DNA from 2 places in the Acinetobacter sp. P37 genome. Region 2 is predicted to be linked to the other one. Evidence: predicted binding sites of a transcription regulator. Region 2 holds the regulator's gene; the other holds the start of a gene.
What was found. The regulator PhoB, encoded in region 2, activates phosphate uptake and scavenging genes when phosphate is short. The targets are predictions, from matches to a motif close to TGTCATNAANCTGTCATAA.
Positions count from the first base shown of each region.

Region 1: AC25JC_RS04845 (inorganic phosphate transporter) is a predicted target of PhoB. The motif match lies at 1,388-1,406, and genes of this name have one in related genera.

Region 1 is NZ_JBLIYY010000004.1:54,466-62,906, forward strand. It holds gene metH (methionine synthase) at 1-974, opposite strand, end outside; gene AC25JC_RS04845 (inorganic phosphate transporter) at 1,454-3,073, shown strand; gene AC25JC_RS04850 (hypothetical protein) at 3,237-4,787, opposite strand; gene AC25JC_RS04855 (hypothetical protein) at 5,007-5,186, opposite strand; gene AC25JC_RS04860 (rhomboid family intramembrane serine protease) at 5,432-6,049, opposite strand; gene nfuA (Fe-S biogenesis protein NfuA) at 6,208-6,846, shown strand; gene AC25JC_RS04870 (TonB-dependent siderophore receptor) at 7,077-8,441, shown strand, end outside.
Region 2 is NZ_JBLIYY010000011.1:112,119-120,559, forward strand. It holds gene AC25JC_RS11585 (glutathione S-transferase family protein) at 1-110, shown strand, start outside; gene phoR (phosphate regulon sensor histidine kinase PhoR) at 107-1,465, opposite strand; gene phoB (phosphate regulon transcriptional regulator PhoB) at 1,489-2,199, opposite strand; gene AC25JC_RS11600 (TetR/AcrR family transcriptional regulator) at 2,429-3,112, opposite strand; gene AC25JC_RS11605 (SDR family NAD(P)-dependent oxidoreductase) at 3,337-4,167, shown strand; gene AC25JC_RS11610 (TauD/TfdA dioxygenase family protein) at 4,361-5,299, shown strand; gene AC25JC_RS11615 (Crp/Fnr family transcriptional regulator) at 5,420-6,121, shown strand; gene AC25JC_RS11620 (TOBE domain-containing protein) at 6,232-6,447, shown strand; gene AC25JC_RS11625 (hypothetical protein) at 6,461-7,927, shown strand; gene AC25JC_RS11630 (ABC transporter substrate-binding protein) at 7,957-8,441, shown strand, end outside.

The sequences.
Region 1 (8,441 bases), on a different contig from region 2:
ATGTCTTTTACGGCATTGGCAATAGCGCGGATATGATCCGGCGTTGTACCGCAGCAACCGCCCGTGATGTTAATCAGGCCGCTTTCTGCAAATTCTTTAATAAATGCAGCTGTTTCTTCAGGGGTTTCATCATAACCGCCGAAGGCATTTGGTAAGCCAGCGTTCGGATGGGCTGAAACAAAAGTATCAGCAACGTCAGCAATGGTTTTTACATGCGGACGCATGGCATCTGCACCTAGGGCACAGTTAAAGCCAATCGACAATAAGTCACCATGACGCACAGAGTTCCAGAACGCTTCAGCAGTTTGGCCAGTTAAAGTTCGGCCAGAGGCATCGGTAATCGTGCCTGAAATCATCAATGGCAATTCGTAGCCAATTTGGTTGAAGACTTCTTTCACTGCAAAAATGGCAGCTTTACAGTTCAAAGTATCAAATACTGTTTCAATTAAAAGAATGTCTGCACCGCCTTCAATCAGGGCATGCGCAGCTTCAATATAGTTTTCTTTTAACTCATCAAAAGTAATGTTACGAAATGCTGGGTCATTTACATTTGGCGAGATCGAGCAAGTACGTGAAGTCGGGCCAAGCACACCTGCTACAAAACGCGGTTTTTCAGGCGTTGAGTATTTTTCACAAGCGGCTTTGGCAATACGCGCTGCTTCACGGTTGATCTCTGATACCAAATCTTCCATGTGGTAGTCAGACATTGAAACTTTAGTGCCGTTAAAGCTGTTGGTTTCAATAATGTCTGCACCAGCATCGAGATAGGCTTCATGAATGCCTTGAATAATTTGCGGTTGAGTCAACACCAATAGGTCATTATTGCCTTTGAGGTCAGATGCCCAATCTGCAAAACGCTCACCACGGTAGTCAGCTTCTTCGAGTTTATGACGCTGAATCATGGTGCCCATTGCACCGTCGATAATCAGAATCCGTTGAGCGAGCAGCTCTTTTAGGGTGGCAAGCGTAGACATAAATAACCCCAATCCGATGGAATATAAAATCGGCAAATATATTAACAGAATTCATTGCAGTTTTATTGATATTCAATCATCTTCACAGTGCGCAATTATTAGCTTGTTGAATTAATGAGCAATATTGCAACTTGCTTATTTCATATTCCAATTTCATATAAATGTATGGAAAGCTTCATGAATTTGTCATATTGCTCAGGCAAGATTAAAAAACATCCAGCAGGGCTATGCAATATGACAAAAAAACATGACAGATGAAATATAAGCTGAAACATTGGGTTTCAAAGAAAATAAAGTTTAAATATGCAGATTAAATAACTGATTTACTTTATGAAAGTAGAGTGTGGAAGTCGGTTTTTAACACTTAAAAAAAACAAATAAAGCATGAAAAATTGCTTTATATGACACCGCTTTGTCATATAATTGTCATAATTAAATTGAACAATATGGGGATTTTAAAATCCTTTATTCCTGCCTGCATGAATTCTAAACAAACTCCCGTAGATTCAGCGCACACGTCGACTCCTCAAAAGTCCACGAATGTTCATGTGCCTACACCGAAATTCTTTATGCCGGTATTTTTGACGGTGATTATTTCAACGTTGATTTATATTGGTTTTCAGGTGACTGCCGATTTAGCGCATGTTCCGCCTTTAAGTCTTTATTCAATGATTTTATTGGGCACAGCCTTATTCATCGCACTTGGCTTTGAATTTGTAAATGGTTTCCATGACACTGCAAATGCAGTAGCAACAGTGATTTATACCAACGCCTTGTCAGCACCGGTTGCGGTAATGTGGGCAGGTTTCTGTAACTTTCTGGGTGTAATGGTTGCCAGTGGTGCAGTCGCTTACGGCATTATTGCCTTATTACCTGTTGAATTGATTATGAATGTCGGTTCAGGTGCTGGCTTTGCCATGGTTTTCGCTATGTTGATCGCAGCGATTTTGTGGAATTTAGGAACTTGGTTCTTAGGCATCCCTGCGTCTAGTTCGCATACTTTGATTGGTTCTATTCTTGGCGTTGGCATCATGAACTACCTGTTAAATGCAGGCGGTGGTGCGAGCGGTGTAGATATGGAGCAGGTGCTTAAAGTCGGTAAGGCGTTATTGTTCTCGCCACTGATTGGTTTTGCATTTGCAGCTCTCGTTTTCTTGTTGGTGAAGCGTATTTTCCGCAAACAGCTTGAACTGTTTCAGCCACCAGAAGGCAATAAGCCACCACCACCACTGATTCGTGCAATTTTGATCTTTACCTGTACAGGTGTAAGTTTTGCGCACGGTTCAAATGATGGTCAAAAAGGTATGGGTCTGATCATGCTGATTTTGATCGGATGTGTGCCATTGGCTTATTCATTGAATAAGAACTTAGATAATCAACATATTCAATCTTTCCATCAGTTATCTGCTCAAACTGCGACTGCGATCTACGCAGAGCATAAGGATATTCCTGATGCACAAGCGCGTGATGTACTCACCAAATACATTCAAACCAAAGAAGTCAGCCCAGAAGTTGTGCCAGCTTTAGCAAGTTTGACCGATCATTTAGGTGAGCGTGTTGCACAGTATGGCGACTTAAAAGATATTCCTGAACAAGAAGTATCTTCGATTCGTAATGACATGTACTTAAGTACTACTGCTTTTAAACGTCTAGATAAAGCTGACCAACTACCAGCAATGGCAGAAGCTGAACAAAAGACTGTGAAGGAATATCGTAGTCACTTAGACTCGTTCTTACAGTACATTCCAACATGGGTGAAAGTCGCTGTTGCATTGGCACTGGGTCTTGGAACCATGGTGGGTTGGAAACGTATTGTCGTCACTGTAGGTGAGCGTATTGGTAAAAACCACATGACCTATGGTCAAGGTATGTCTGCCGAGCTTGTTGCTATGTCAACAATTGCTGCTGCGGATGGTTTTGGTATGCCAGTATCGACCACACACGTATTGAACTCTGCGGTTGCAGGTACTATGGTCGCGAATAAATCAGGTCTGAACTTTGCAACAGTGAAAACCATTCTATCGGCTTGGGTCTTCACTTTACCTGCAACGATCTGTCTATCAGGCTGCTTGTACTGGTTATTCTTGAAAGTGTTCTAAGGAACTCAAATTTTAGGTATAAAAAAACGCTGCTTCGGCAGCGTTTTTTTATGGCTTTATCTCAGACATCACCGATTTGAATGGGATGGCTGAGCTGAAATGGAATAGTCAAACTAACAAGTTGAAGCTTTGCAAAGTTCAACACTTATTTGAACCAATGCTGTTACGCTTTTTTAAACAGTCCCAATACTTTTTTCACGGGCAATTTCTCTTCAGCAAAACCATACAGCGCCGCAAAAGGTAAGGCGGTACGTGCCAAATAAGCTACACGCCATAAGCCACCATGGTTGGCACCATGCATCATGAGTTCTAAAGGATGGTCTAGCGCTGTTTCAGGGTTTGCAACTGAGTGAGGATTTCTCAAGTCATGAATCCATAAAGCCGCCATGAGTGCATTGGTGGTTTCAGGTTGAAAGGATTCAACATCAAATAAACTCGCACCATTAAATGCGGCTTTTAATAATGGATTCTTCGTCACTGAGCGAGTCGTGGTGGATGGCGCAATATTGATACTAACCCGCTGACCATTTTGACGTGCGACAGTTGCGCGCCATTGTTGGATACGTTTTGCGAGTGCGTAGTTTGGACCTTGTTCCACCACCAAACAGTCAGCGATACCATAGGATTTTCCATTGTCTGCTGTGGTGGTTTGCTCATTATTTTGCTTAAAGAAATGCTGACCTGTGACTTTGGCAATGCTTTGCGTCAATAGCTTTTGTGCAGACGCACGGTTTTGGAATTTGGCTTGCGCTGCCGTAACAATCTCTTCTGGAACCGCATAGACATCGGTCGGAGTACACATAAACATCAAGCTGGTGTCGGCTTTTTGTTGACTGACATAAGCCATGATGCTGTCCATCGCCATTGCAACACGAACATGCTTTTCACCATCTAAATAGGCAATTGCAGCCAGATCAAGTTGATGTTCACTTTGTGCAAGCCACTGTGCAATTTCAGGAATGTGTGTCAGTAAATTGGCGCCCAATTTGTGTTTTAGTTTTTGAATGGGAGTGTCTTCATGCACAGCGTCGAGACTTGGTGCATATAAAGTGGCATTACCGGCCTGAACCGTGCTTAAGATTCGATCCCAAACACGTTCATTATTGAGGTCGATTGCCACAATATTGGCTTTCCATTTTGCTAACCACGTCAGAGGGCCAGCTTCGGAGGCAGCACCAAAAAGCACCATAGTCCGATCTGACAAATCGAACCATTCTGGGTGTGCAATGGCTTCACGTAATGCGTCGGCATGACTGGCTTCAATGATGCCAGCATCTTGCCATTTTTGAATCTGAGCCAGTAAAGCCTCACCTTGCAGTTTTTGGCCATGATAGGGCACATACCACTCAGGCGCTGCGTCACTTTCACCTTTTAACTTCACGGTATGCAGCGGATGTGCAGTTAAAGCTACTGCATCTTTGAGCGTATGCTTTTCTTGATCACGATAAAACTCAAAGACGTGATGCGCTTTATTTAAACCTTGCTCAGCAATGTTGATCGCTGCTTCAGATGATTGAATCCCTTGTTCAACCAAGGCTTTAAAATATTCAGGATATTTTTTACGCCAGTTTTTTTCTTGTTTTGCACGTACAGAAGAGTGATGGTCAACTGCAGCTAAGGCTTCAGCGATAATTTCACGACCGGTTTTAGATGTACTCGGCTTTTGGTTTGAAGCCGAAATGGGAAATTGAAGACCTTCAGTTGAACTCGACATGCAAAATATCTCAGCTAATTTTGTCATTAATATACAGATGTATACATTATCTATGCCAAATTAAAAAATAGGGTGGCATAAAGTGCCAGATTTATATGATTTGTCATGTGCTTTTGTGAACTTTCGTAGAATATACAGCTTCAAATTTTATTGCCGGAATTGAAAAAGCCTTCGGTTTGAAGGCTTAAAAGAAGAGGGCATGAAATCAGCAACGGCAAATCAACAACGGCCTTTTTTAGCCTGTCCGGGCGGGCAAAAGTCGCCATGTCGATCTGGGTACTTATAAGGATAGTGATTACGATCTGGGTCGACCACGATACTGCCTTCACGGGTGTGAACGGCACAAGCACTCAACACGCAGGTCAACAGCAAACTTGAGAACATCAGGACTATTTTCATTGGAATTTTCCCTTTTTTATTCTGTGTCATTTCAGTTTAAATCAGGGCAAGGATAGATAGCGTTTCAATCTGCTGTGAAATTGTATAGCTCGATATTCAAAGTGCGGTGTTGTAGATGTGGGAAATTGGCTAAAGAAAAGATCAATGGTCATGAGGTTAAACTCTGCACAATAAAAAAGCCTAAACTGAAACGGTTTAGGCTGTCATATTACAGGTTACATCAGGCTGATTTTTTAAACTTAATGTTAGAAAGGAACGTTTAATAACTGACTTAAGAAATGTGGAATGAGCTTCGGTTCAAGAATAATCGTCATGATTACACCATACGCTGCGCCCCAAAGGTGTGCGCTGTGGTTAATATTGCTGTTGCCACGTTTACCTGACCAGATACTGTAAGCCACATACAGCACGGCAAAAATAATCGCAGGAACAGGAATAAAGAATACAAAAATCAGTTTCCACGGTTCAAACAAGATATACGCAAAGAGTACTGCAGATACCGCCCCAGAAGCCCCTAAACTTGCCCAATGGGTATCATGCTTATGTTTTAAATAACTCGGAATAATCGCAGCGATCAAACCGCCTAAATAAAACAATACAAAGCCCATGTCGAAGAAATATTGGCGATAAAAACTTTCAATCACGCTACCAAAGAAAAATAAGGTAATCATGTTGAACAATAGGTGCGCGCCATCTGCATGAATAAAGCCATGGCTAATAAATCGGTCATACTCGCCACGACTGAGGGCTGGCGGCCAAAATAACAAACGATTCATCACTTTCTGATTTGAAAATGCAATCAGTGAAATCACCACCGTAATCAGGATAATGGTCACGGTGTGGTTAAAGGGTAGGCCCAACATATATGACTATTCTACTTATTAAAATTTATGCTCAATAATGCCATTAAAACGGCTTAAAGCGTGAATTTTCAGAATAATTCCGACAATTTTAGTTGATTTTTTTCTAATGCCCCGCATCTTAAGTTAAAATAGCGACTTCAGCTTGAGGAAATATTGTAATGTCGACTGAGAACAACAGCACAGCAGTTGCTGAAGAAATTCCAAACCTATTGATCACTCCAAATGCCCAAGAGTATTTGAAAGATCTTTTGGATAAACAAAATACACCGGGCATTGGTGTACGTGTTTTTGTGGAAAATCCGGGTACGCCACGTGCTGAATGTTGTATGGCTTACAGTGCACCAGAAGAAGTTGTGCCAACAGACTATAAACAAGACTATCCAGATTTCCCTGCATTTATTGACACACCGTCTATTCCATATCTTTTGGATGCGGTGATTGACTATAACAAAGACCGTTTTGGTGGTCAGTTAACTTTCCGTGCGCCAAACTCAAAAGTGCCACGTGTGGGTCCAGATGCCTCTGTAGAAGAGCGTATCACTTATGTTCTACAGTCAGAAATTAACCCAGGCCTTGCAGGTCATGGTGGTAACTGTGCACTGGTAGAAGTGGTTGAAGATGCAGAACATGGTTTAACTGCAGTGCTTAAATTCGGTGGTGGTTGTCAAGGTTGTTCTTCAATCGATTTAACCTTGAAACAAGGTGTTGAAACAACATTGAAGCAGCATGTACCTGAGTTAATGCGTGTTGTTGACCAAACGGATCACAGTAATACTGAAGGTGCTTATTTCAAATAAGTTCAGTATTTTTATAAAAAGCCGCAACGTTGCGGCTTTTTTATTGTCTAAATCAAAAAAACGAAGATTTTTAAATGATTTCTGAAGTTTTAACATCGAGATGATAAGCGATATCACAAATATAAATGAGAATGATTATTAAAATTAATTGCAATATTATTTGTGTTGGTTACAATGTGCAACACATTATTCTAGATTTCTCCATAAATACGTTTATTTGGAAGCACTCAATGACCAAACAACTATTAAAATCAACGCTTACACTTTCAATACTCTGTGCATTGGTAAGTTTGTCGCATGCAGAAAATGTGCAAACTGAAGCAACAGACGAATCCGTAACGAAGATGGAAACCATTGTTGTTACCGCAGCAGAACAGGTTAAGCAATCATTAGGTGCTTCAAAAATTACGGCAGAAGATTTAGAAAAAATGCCGGTTGTGAATGATATTTCAGAGTATGTGCGCCGTATGCCGGGTGTGAATTTGACTGGTAACAGTGCCACAGGCCAACGTGGTAATAACCGTCAGATTGATATCCGTGGTATGGGGCCTGAAAACACGTTGATCTTAATTGATGGCAAGCCTGTAAATTCGAGAAACTCAGTACGTTATGGCTGGCGCGGTGAGCGTGATACACGTGGCGATTCGAACTGGGTACCTGCAGATGCCATTGAATCGATTGAAGTGCTGCGTGGTCCAGCAGCAGCGCGTTATGGTTCAGGTGCGATGGGTGGTGTGGTCAATATTAAAACCAAGAAAGTGACCAATGAAGTGCATGGCTCTGTGGAAGTTTTTACCAATCAGCCTGAAGACGCTAAAGAGGGTGCAAGTCACCGTGAAAGCTTTAACTTAAGCGGGCCAATTCTCAAAGATGTCCTTTCATATCGTTTATACGGTAGTTATAACAAAACCGATTCAGATGCTGCGGATATTAATGCATTAATGGACAATGGCGCGCGTATGGCGGGTCGAGAAGGCGTTGAAAATAAAGATATCGCAGGGCGCTTGGCTTGGCAGTTGAATGATCAACAAGTCTTGATGTTTGACGCAAGTGTTGGCCGCCAAGGCAACCGTTTTGCAGGCGACAGTCAAAACAGTGTATTTGATCCAGCCGATCCAAACAAAGCACCAATTTTATCCGCTTTAATCGGTGAAGAAACCAATACCATTTATCGTGATAGTTTTGCATTAACCCATGAAGGTACGTGGGGTTGGGGTGACAGTAAAATCATAGCGCAATATGACAAAACCAAAAATAAACGCCTACCTGAAGGAACAGGCGGTAGTACTGAGGGACAGATTAATAATCTCGAGAATAAACAAACGTCACATCTAGAAACCATTCGCTTTAATGCAGAAGCCAATCTGCCGTTCCAATGGTATGTCCCACAAGTATTAACTTTAGGTGCTGAATGGATTGAAGATGACTTTACCGATACGGTTAATACACAAGCTGGCGCAGGCGGTTTTGGTGATATGCTGACTTCAGGTGACCGTTCACACATGGATTCACGGATTGCGTCGGCCTATATTGAAAACAATATGAATTTGGGCGAGAGCACCGATGTTGTTTTGGCACTACGCTATGATAATCAT
Region 2 (8,441 bases):
AAATTCAGGCTTTCTTACAACGGATGCAACAGCGTCCTGCATATCGCCGTGCCAAACAACAAGAACAACAGTTGGAAGCACAGCAAGACCGGCAGGATAATTCCGCTTAGCTCACATGATACAAGCGTTCTTTAGGGAAGACGACTTTAAACAGCGAACCACGGTTTTCTTTGGACTCAATTTCAAGGTGTGCCTGATGTTGCATCAAAACGTGTTTCACGATGGCAAGACCTAAACCTGTTCCTCCCGTTTGGCGACTACGTGCGCTATCCACACGGTAAAACCGTTCCGTTAAACGGGGTAAGTGTTTCGGGTCAATCCCGATACCTGTATCTTCAACGGTAAAATAACCATGCGTACCATCATCATGCCACCCAATGGTCACAGTACCGCCTTTCGGGGTGTATTTAATTGCATTGGTGATGAGGTTACTAAAGGCACTTGCCAATTCCATATCTGATCCGATCAGGTCACAGTGACTATCAATCTCGAGATTCAGTGTATGTCCATAATCCACATTGTAAGCATGTGCATCGTCATATAGTTGGTTCATTAGGCTGGGCATTTCAATGATTTGATTTTTAGCAACTTTTTTATCATTTTCCAGACGAGATAATAATAACAAGTCATTAACCAAAGCATTCATACGGCGGGTTTGAGACTGCATTTGATCGAATGCGCGTTTCCAGCGTGGATTTAAATCTTCCTGATCGGTAAAGGTTTCGATATAACCACTTAAAACCGTGAGCGGTGTGCGTAACTCATGTGAAATATTATCGACAAAGTCTTTACGCATCTGCTCAAGGTTATGCATACGTGTGACGTCATAGGCCACTAGTAAACGACTTTCTCGACCAAAACGGGTCAATTTGACTTGCACATAATGGTCTTCGAGCACTGATGATTTCATTTTCAAACCATCGGGGGCTAAATCGATATTGGTAAAGTATTCGATAAAACTGGGCTGTCTTAAAATGCTTAAAATATTGCGGCCTTGATCAAGCTGTTGAATCCCTAAAAGCTTTTCTGCGGCAGGGTTCCACCATTCGATTTGGTGTAATTCATCAATCAATACCACAGCTTCAGCAAGCGCCACCAAGGAAGATTGAGCGCGGTCAATTAGGCCGACCATTTCAGCTTGTACGATGCGTTCTTGACGCTGCGCACGGTATACATTAAAGAGTAAAGCCCCCCAAATACCGTCTAAATTTGGCGGGACATCATAGGGACGATTTGAAATCCATTCGTTAACCAAGTACAGCGAACGCATTTGCAATGCAAAGAACACTGCAAAGGCGATTAAGATGCAGATCCATAAGTACCCGATACCAAAGCCGATGAGTGCAGCAATGAGTAGGAAAAAAGCCAGAAGTCTCAAATCCTGCTTGGCAAAAGTCCATAAACTGCTGTAACGGAATTTTTTATGTTCACTGGCAAGTTCAGGGACGGGATACGGTTCGTACATAGAAAATTAAAGACCTAAAATGACTAACCCATCACAGCGTCTGCACGGGTAGAGAAACGGTAACCTGTACCACGAACAGTTTGCACATAACGATCGGCTTGGAAAGGTTCAAGAACTTTACGCAAACGACGAATATGCACGTCAATGGTACGGTCCTCAATATACACGTTTCCACCCCAAACCTGATCTAATAATTGAGCACGGGTATAGGCACGTTCAGGATGAGTCATGAAGAAGGCCAGTAGACGATATTCAGTCGGTCCCATATCTAAAATGGTGTTACCAAAGCTGACACGTTGGCTGACTGGATCGAGGATTAAACCATTGGCATCAATGGTTTTTTCACCACCCAATGCATTTGAGCGACGCAGCACAGCTTTAATGCGTGACACCAACTCACGGGTGGAAAAGGGTTTGGTCATGTAGTCATCTGCACCCGCGTCCAGACCTTGGACTTTATGGTCTTCTTCGCCGCGCGCAGTGAGCATGATGACTGGAATTTCTGACAAATTTTCATCGCGTTTTAAACGACGACATAGGTCTACACCACTCACGCCACCAGGCATCATCCAATCTAATAAAATCAGTGCAGGGCGCTGATCTACAATCATTTGGTGCGCTTGTTTGGCATCTTCAGCTTGCTGACATTGAAAACCAGCCATATCCAGTGAAGTATGGATCATTTCCCGAATCGGGAGTTCGTCGTCGACGATTAAAATATAGTCATCTTTCACAGCGCAATACCCTATTTTATGTAAACGGTAGACCGTTTTATATTTATGACAGGCTTATTACAAAGATTAATTATGACAGTATCATTGCAAAAATGATCTTTCATTGGGGTTTAGAAAGAAATTGTGACAATTTAAATCCTGAAATATTCAACAACATGGGCTTTGCATCATGTTGTTGTCACAAAAAAATCATTCAAAAAATTGTAAAGATCAGTGTTGAGCTCAGAATTTATTTCCTGGGTTTTTCAGAAAAAGCATCCAACAAGGCCAAAAAGACCACGCTACATGACGATAAAACTTCGTCAATCGGTTGTTTATAACCACTCATGACCCAGCGAATCGCGATTTGGGTGACATAACCATTGAGACCTGTTGCGACCATTGAAATTTCGCGTTCTGAACGATCAATATTCGGCATCATGAGCATGACAAAGGCATGAATCATACGGTCAAAGCGCATCATGGTTTCATGAATTGTGGCTTGGTTATGTAGCTCTTGTACCAACATGGCATCGATGTAAATGATGCGCGCCATACGGGGATTATTTTTTAAAGTTAACAATAGGGCGGTTAAACCCGCTTCAATCATTTTTTTAGAATCGGTAGATGCTTGCATGATGGCTTGCATCACGTTTTGTTGCAGTTCATCGATTAATTTTAAAAAGATGGTCTGGAACAGTTGCTCACTTTTCTTAAATGATTCATAAAAATAGCGTTCGGTCAGCTTGGCTTCCAAACAAATATCTTTCACAGTCACTGAAAAAAAGCCATGTGTTCCATAGGCTTCTATACCGGCTTCAATCAGTTTTTCACGTCGTGCTTGCTTACGTTCACTGAGAGAAAGCCCTTTAAATTGACGTTCCTTCACATTTTTTGCCTGTTGTTGTTCTGTGTGATTTGTTGCATCTGTCATGAAAATATACGCTGAACTAAAGCAGAATTTTGTCTTATTTTAGCAATAATTTCAGTTTAAACCTATGTTTAAGCATTGGCGATTTCAACAGCTTAGCACGTCCTAAGATGACATTGACAATATGTATTGTCAAAACTATATTAAGTTGACGAACTGCACACATTGGCAAATGAGATCACGCTGTGATAAAGCCAAGCGGCAGCATAAAGGAATAAGGAATCACAATGAAAAACTTCAAAAATAAAGTGGCTGCCATTACAGGTGCAGGTTCAGGTATTGGTCAGCAATTGGCAGTGCTTTTGGCGAAACAAGGCTGTCATCTGTCTTTAAGCGATGTGAATGAACAGGGTCTAGCGGCAACCGTTGAATTGGTGAAAGCCAGCAATGTACGTGTAACCACGCAAAAACTTGATGTTTCAGACCTTGCAGCAATGAAAGCATGGGCAGCACAGACGGTTAAAGATCATGGTTCGGTGAATATGATTTTTAACAATGCGGGTGTGGCATTGGGCACGACCGTTGAAGGGGCAAGCTATGAAGAACTGGAGTGGATTGTCAATATTAACTTCTGGGGTGTGGTTTATGGCACCAAAGAATTTTTACCGTATATCAAGCAAAGTGGTGAAGGTCATATCATCAATATTTCCAGCTTGTTTGGCTTAACTGCACAGCCAACACAGTCGGCATATAATGCCACTAAATTTGCAGTACGTGGTTTTACCGAATCTTTACGCCAAGAATTGGATATTGAAAATTGTGGCGTGAGTGCGCTATGTGTACATCCGGGCGGTATTCGTACCAATATTGCCAATGCCGCAAAAATGAATGACAGCTTGAAAAGTTTAGGCATGAACCCACAAAAATCGGCACAGTCGTTTAATAAATTCTTGCGTTGTCCACCTGAAGAAGCGGCTCGTCAAATCATTGAAGCAGTACAAAAAGATAAGCGCCGTTTATTGATTGGTAATGATGCAAAAGCGATTGATTTAATTCAACGTTTGCTACCGACGGGTTATCAAAAATTAACTGCCATGGCGACTAAATTTGGTCAATAAGCGGTAATTAAAATCAATTGAAAAGAGCCCACGTCAGTGGGTTTTTTTATGCTCTAAAGCAGCGAAAATTTTTTATAAATCGGAAATGGTGCATAAGAGTGTCAATTATTTGACAGATTTAGATAAGTCGAATCGGCATGATGATTTCACAGACATATGGTCTAACAAATAATTATAGATTGAGGAATACATCATGACATTCGAATACAAACACATCCAAGTCAACCCAATTGGTGGTCGTATTGGTGCAGAGATTCAAGGCGTTAAACTTTCAGCTGATTTAAGCGATGAAGTGGTACATGATATTAACCAAGCATTATTGCAACATAAAGCTATTTTCTTTAAAAATCAGCAACACTTAGATGACGCAGCTCAAGAAGGATTTGCAGCACGTTTAGGTACGCCATTGAATCACCCAACAGTGCCAGTTAAAGACGGTTCAGCACATATTTTAGAAATCGATTCACGCGGAGCACGTGCTGACAGTTGGCATACAGATATCAGCTTTATTGACGCGTATCCAAAAGCGTCTGTACTGCGTAGTGTGGTGGCCCCTAAAGTCGGTGGAAACACTGTATGGGCAAATACCACAACTGCATATAATGACTTACCAGACGAACTTAAAACGCTTGCAGACAGCCTACGTGCTATTCATAGCAACAATTTTGATTACGCAGCAAAAGCAAGTGTACCGAAAGAGGTTTTGGAGAAATATAAAAACCTTTTTAACTCAACTGAATATGAAACAGAGCACCCATTGGTCCGTGTACACCCTGAAACAGGTGAAAAAACATTGCTCTTGGGGCACTTCTTTAAAAACTTTGTCGGTTATAGCACAACTGAATCTCGTCGTTTATTTGACTTGTTCCAAAGCTATGTTGAAAAACTTGAAAACATTGTGAGCTGGCGCTGGAGTGAGGGGGATATCGCGATTTGGGACAACCGTGCAACCCAGCACCGTGCAATTAACGACTATGGTGATCAACACCGTGTGGTACGTCGTGTGACTTTAGAAGGTGATGTGCCAGTTGGTGTTGATGGTCGTCCAAGCCAACAGGTTCGTAAAGAGTTAAAGCAAGATATTAGCAATTTGCGCTATAGCGAAGGCCAGGTTTATGAAAAAGTTTCATAAGGTTTTTAATTTAGATTAAAAACTATACATATAAAGTGCTAATGAATTAAGAATAAATGATTCGTCAGTAAAACATGATCCATCTAATATACATTTTTAAATATTTAGGTGGATCAGTTTATGAAATTTCAGGATTTTAATAATGTGAATTATCACATATTAAAAAATATATTTAAAAATGTCTCTGATGAGAAAGTTCAATATATTTTAAAACATGCAATTGTTCGAAAATATCAAAAAGGCGATTTAATTTTAAATAAAGAAAATTGTCGATCGGCATTATATATTCTGCTTGATGGAATTATCCAAATTGGATATTTAAGTCCATCGGGGCGTTTTCACGCCTTTAATTATTATTCAGAAAAGCATCTGATTAATTTATTGCCTTGTCTCAATGCACAAGTGGTCGACTATGATTATTATGCATTTAACCAAGTTAAAGTTTTACAAATCCCACAGCATATTTTTGCCGAAGAAATACAGCATAACAATGACTTAAAGCAAGATGCATTACAGATTTTAAGTCTGAGAATGCAGTACCTCATCCAGCAGGTTAAGTTTTTACAAGTCGCGAACTTACATCAAAAAGTCTGTAAAGTCTTGCATGATTTATCGTTGCAATACGGTGTTCAGCATCCTCTTGGCACTGAAATTAGCTTAAAAATTTCCCAGCATGACTTAGCAGATTTATTGTCAGCATCACGCCAAACCATCAATAAAGAAATAAAGCAATTGGTCGCGAATAATGTCCTTATTTGGCAATATGAAAATATTTTTATTAAAAACAAAGAGTACTTAAATTATCAGATTAAGTGGATTTAAAATAATATTTTTAGATTTGATAAAATAAGATATTAAAATCTATTTATATTATTTTTGCGTATATTAAAAATCGGTCATATTTAATCCAAGCAAAACAAGAGGAATTAAAAATGACGATTCAATCTATTAATGTACGTAATCAATTAAAAGGCACAATTCAAGAAATTGTAAAGGGAGATGTTGTTTCAGAAGTAGATGTGGTGACCGCATCTGGAGTGTTTACTTCAGTCATTACCACACGTTCTGTAGAAGAGCTGGATTTGCAAATTGGTAGTCAAGTCATCGTATTAATCAAATCGACCGATGTGTCACTTGCGAAACTGTAGGTGTGTACATTCCATGAAGCGATATTTTAAACAGGGAACTGCTGTACTTAGCCTACTCACTGCAAGCATTGCACTGACGCATGCCAATACAGATGTCACACAATTACAGCAGCAAGTCAGCCAATTAGAACAATCATTAAAACAACTGAAAACACAGTTAAGTCAACTTCAACAACAAGACACGGCTGCTGTGACAGATGAACAAAACCTAGATGAAAGTGAAAATGCAGATGATCAAAGCTTTGTAACCCGTACCGAGTTACAAGGTCTGCAAAGCGATTTAGAAAACTATAAATATCAAGTACAACGTGATCGTGAAACCAAAACTGCGTTATCTACCCGTCAGTTGCTGATCAATGGTGTAGTGCAAGCCAAAGCGTCTTATATAGATGAAGCACAGCGCAGTGCGCCAGTCGGCAATAATATCGGTGCAGCAGTCAATGATCGTCATTCATCCTTTGACTTAGGGGCGGTGCAAATTGGTTTCATTGGTAATTTGTATAAAGATTATGAGCAAGGCAAAAACCTCGACTTTAACTTACGTTTTGGTACTTCACCACAAACAGGAACCAATAACAGTTATCTAAACTTGCTTGATGCACAATTGACTTATCAAGTGTTACCAACCTTAAGTGCGGATAAAGGACGCTTAAGCGTGACCTTAGGTCAGCAATTATTGCCATTTGGTCAGGAAGTCCAAGCCACAGAAGACTTGAAGCCAACAATTAACAATGCACTCTTTAGCTTACCAGGCTATGGCTATGGTTTGGCACTGCGTGAAGTCGGTCTGATTGTGCGTGGTGATGCCTTCCCAACCGTGGATTATGGCTATAACTACCGTTCGCCAATGATTAGTTATGCCTTTGGTCTAGTTAATGGCAATGGCGCAAACAAATCTGATGATAACGATGACAAAAACTTCATCGGCCGTCTGCGCTATACCTTACCTGCGGAATATAACTCTTGGTTACGTGAGCTGAGTTTTGGCGTGTCTTGGTATCAAGGTAAGAGCAACCTATTTGACTTAAGCGGTGCCAATGCAGCCTTTGCCGGTAAGGGCGATATCCTACGTAAAGGTTTCGATATCTACTATAACCACCATCCTTTTGGTGTCACCTATGAATATGTCCAAGGCGAAGATGAGACTTATGTCAGTGCAGCTGCTCCGACCTATAAGCGTGAGAGTGAGTCACATACAGGCACCTTATTCTGGAACTTTGGTGAGCAGTTTGTCAAAGGCTTCCGTAATCAAGGACGTTATGACGATTGGTGGCCGAAGTCTTATCAAACCTTTTATCGCTATGACTCGATTGACCGCGATACAAGTCGTGCCAATCAAACCATTGATATCCATACCTTGGGTTTAAACGCCTTTTTTGCTGAAACCACGAAGTTTCAGATCAACCTAAACCACGTCAATAACGACATTACTAACAAGAGCTACAACGAATTGGTCGCACAGTTTCAGTACGGCTTCTAATGTTTACAAGATTTTTGAGGATTCTTCCCATGTTTAAATGGTCAAAAGTGGTATTTGCTGGCCTTCTCTCTACAGCAACTCTTTTACCCGCAGTACAGGTATATGCTGAAGCAAAACCGACAGTGATTCGTTTGGCTTCTCCCTTGGTTGGAAGTGGAAATCGTCCAGTAGGCTATGGTAGTTATTATGCAACGACTCAAACTTTAGGTTTGCTCGAAAAAGAATTCCAAAAAGATGGTATTAAAATTCAGTGGAATAACTTTAAAGGAGCAGGTCCTGCCATTAATGAGTCCTATGCCAATGGTTTGGTCGATATTACATGGTTGGGTGATTTGCCTGCATTGATTGGCAAAGCCAGCCGTTTAGATACCAAACTGATTTTGGTCGGGGGGACACATGACAATACTTATTTGGTCGTGCCACCCGGTTCATCTGCAAAAAGCTGGGCAGATTTAAAAGGCAAGCGCATTGGTTTCTTCCGTGGTACCAGTGTGCATTTAGCACTCAACCAAAT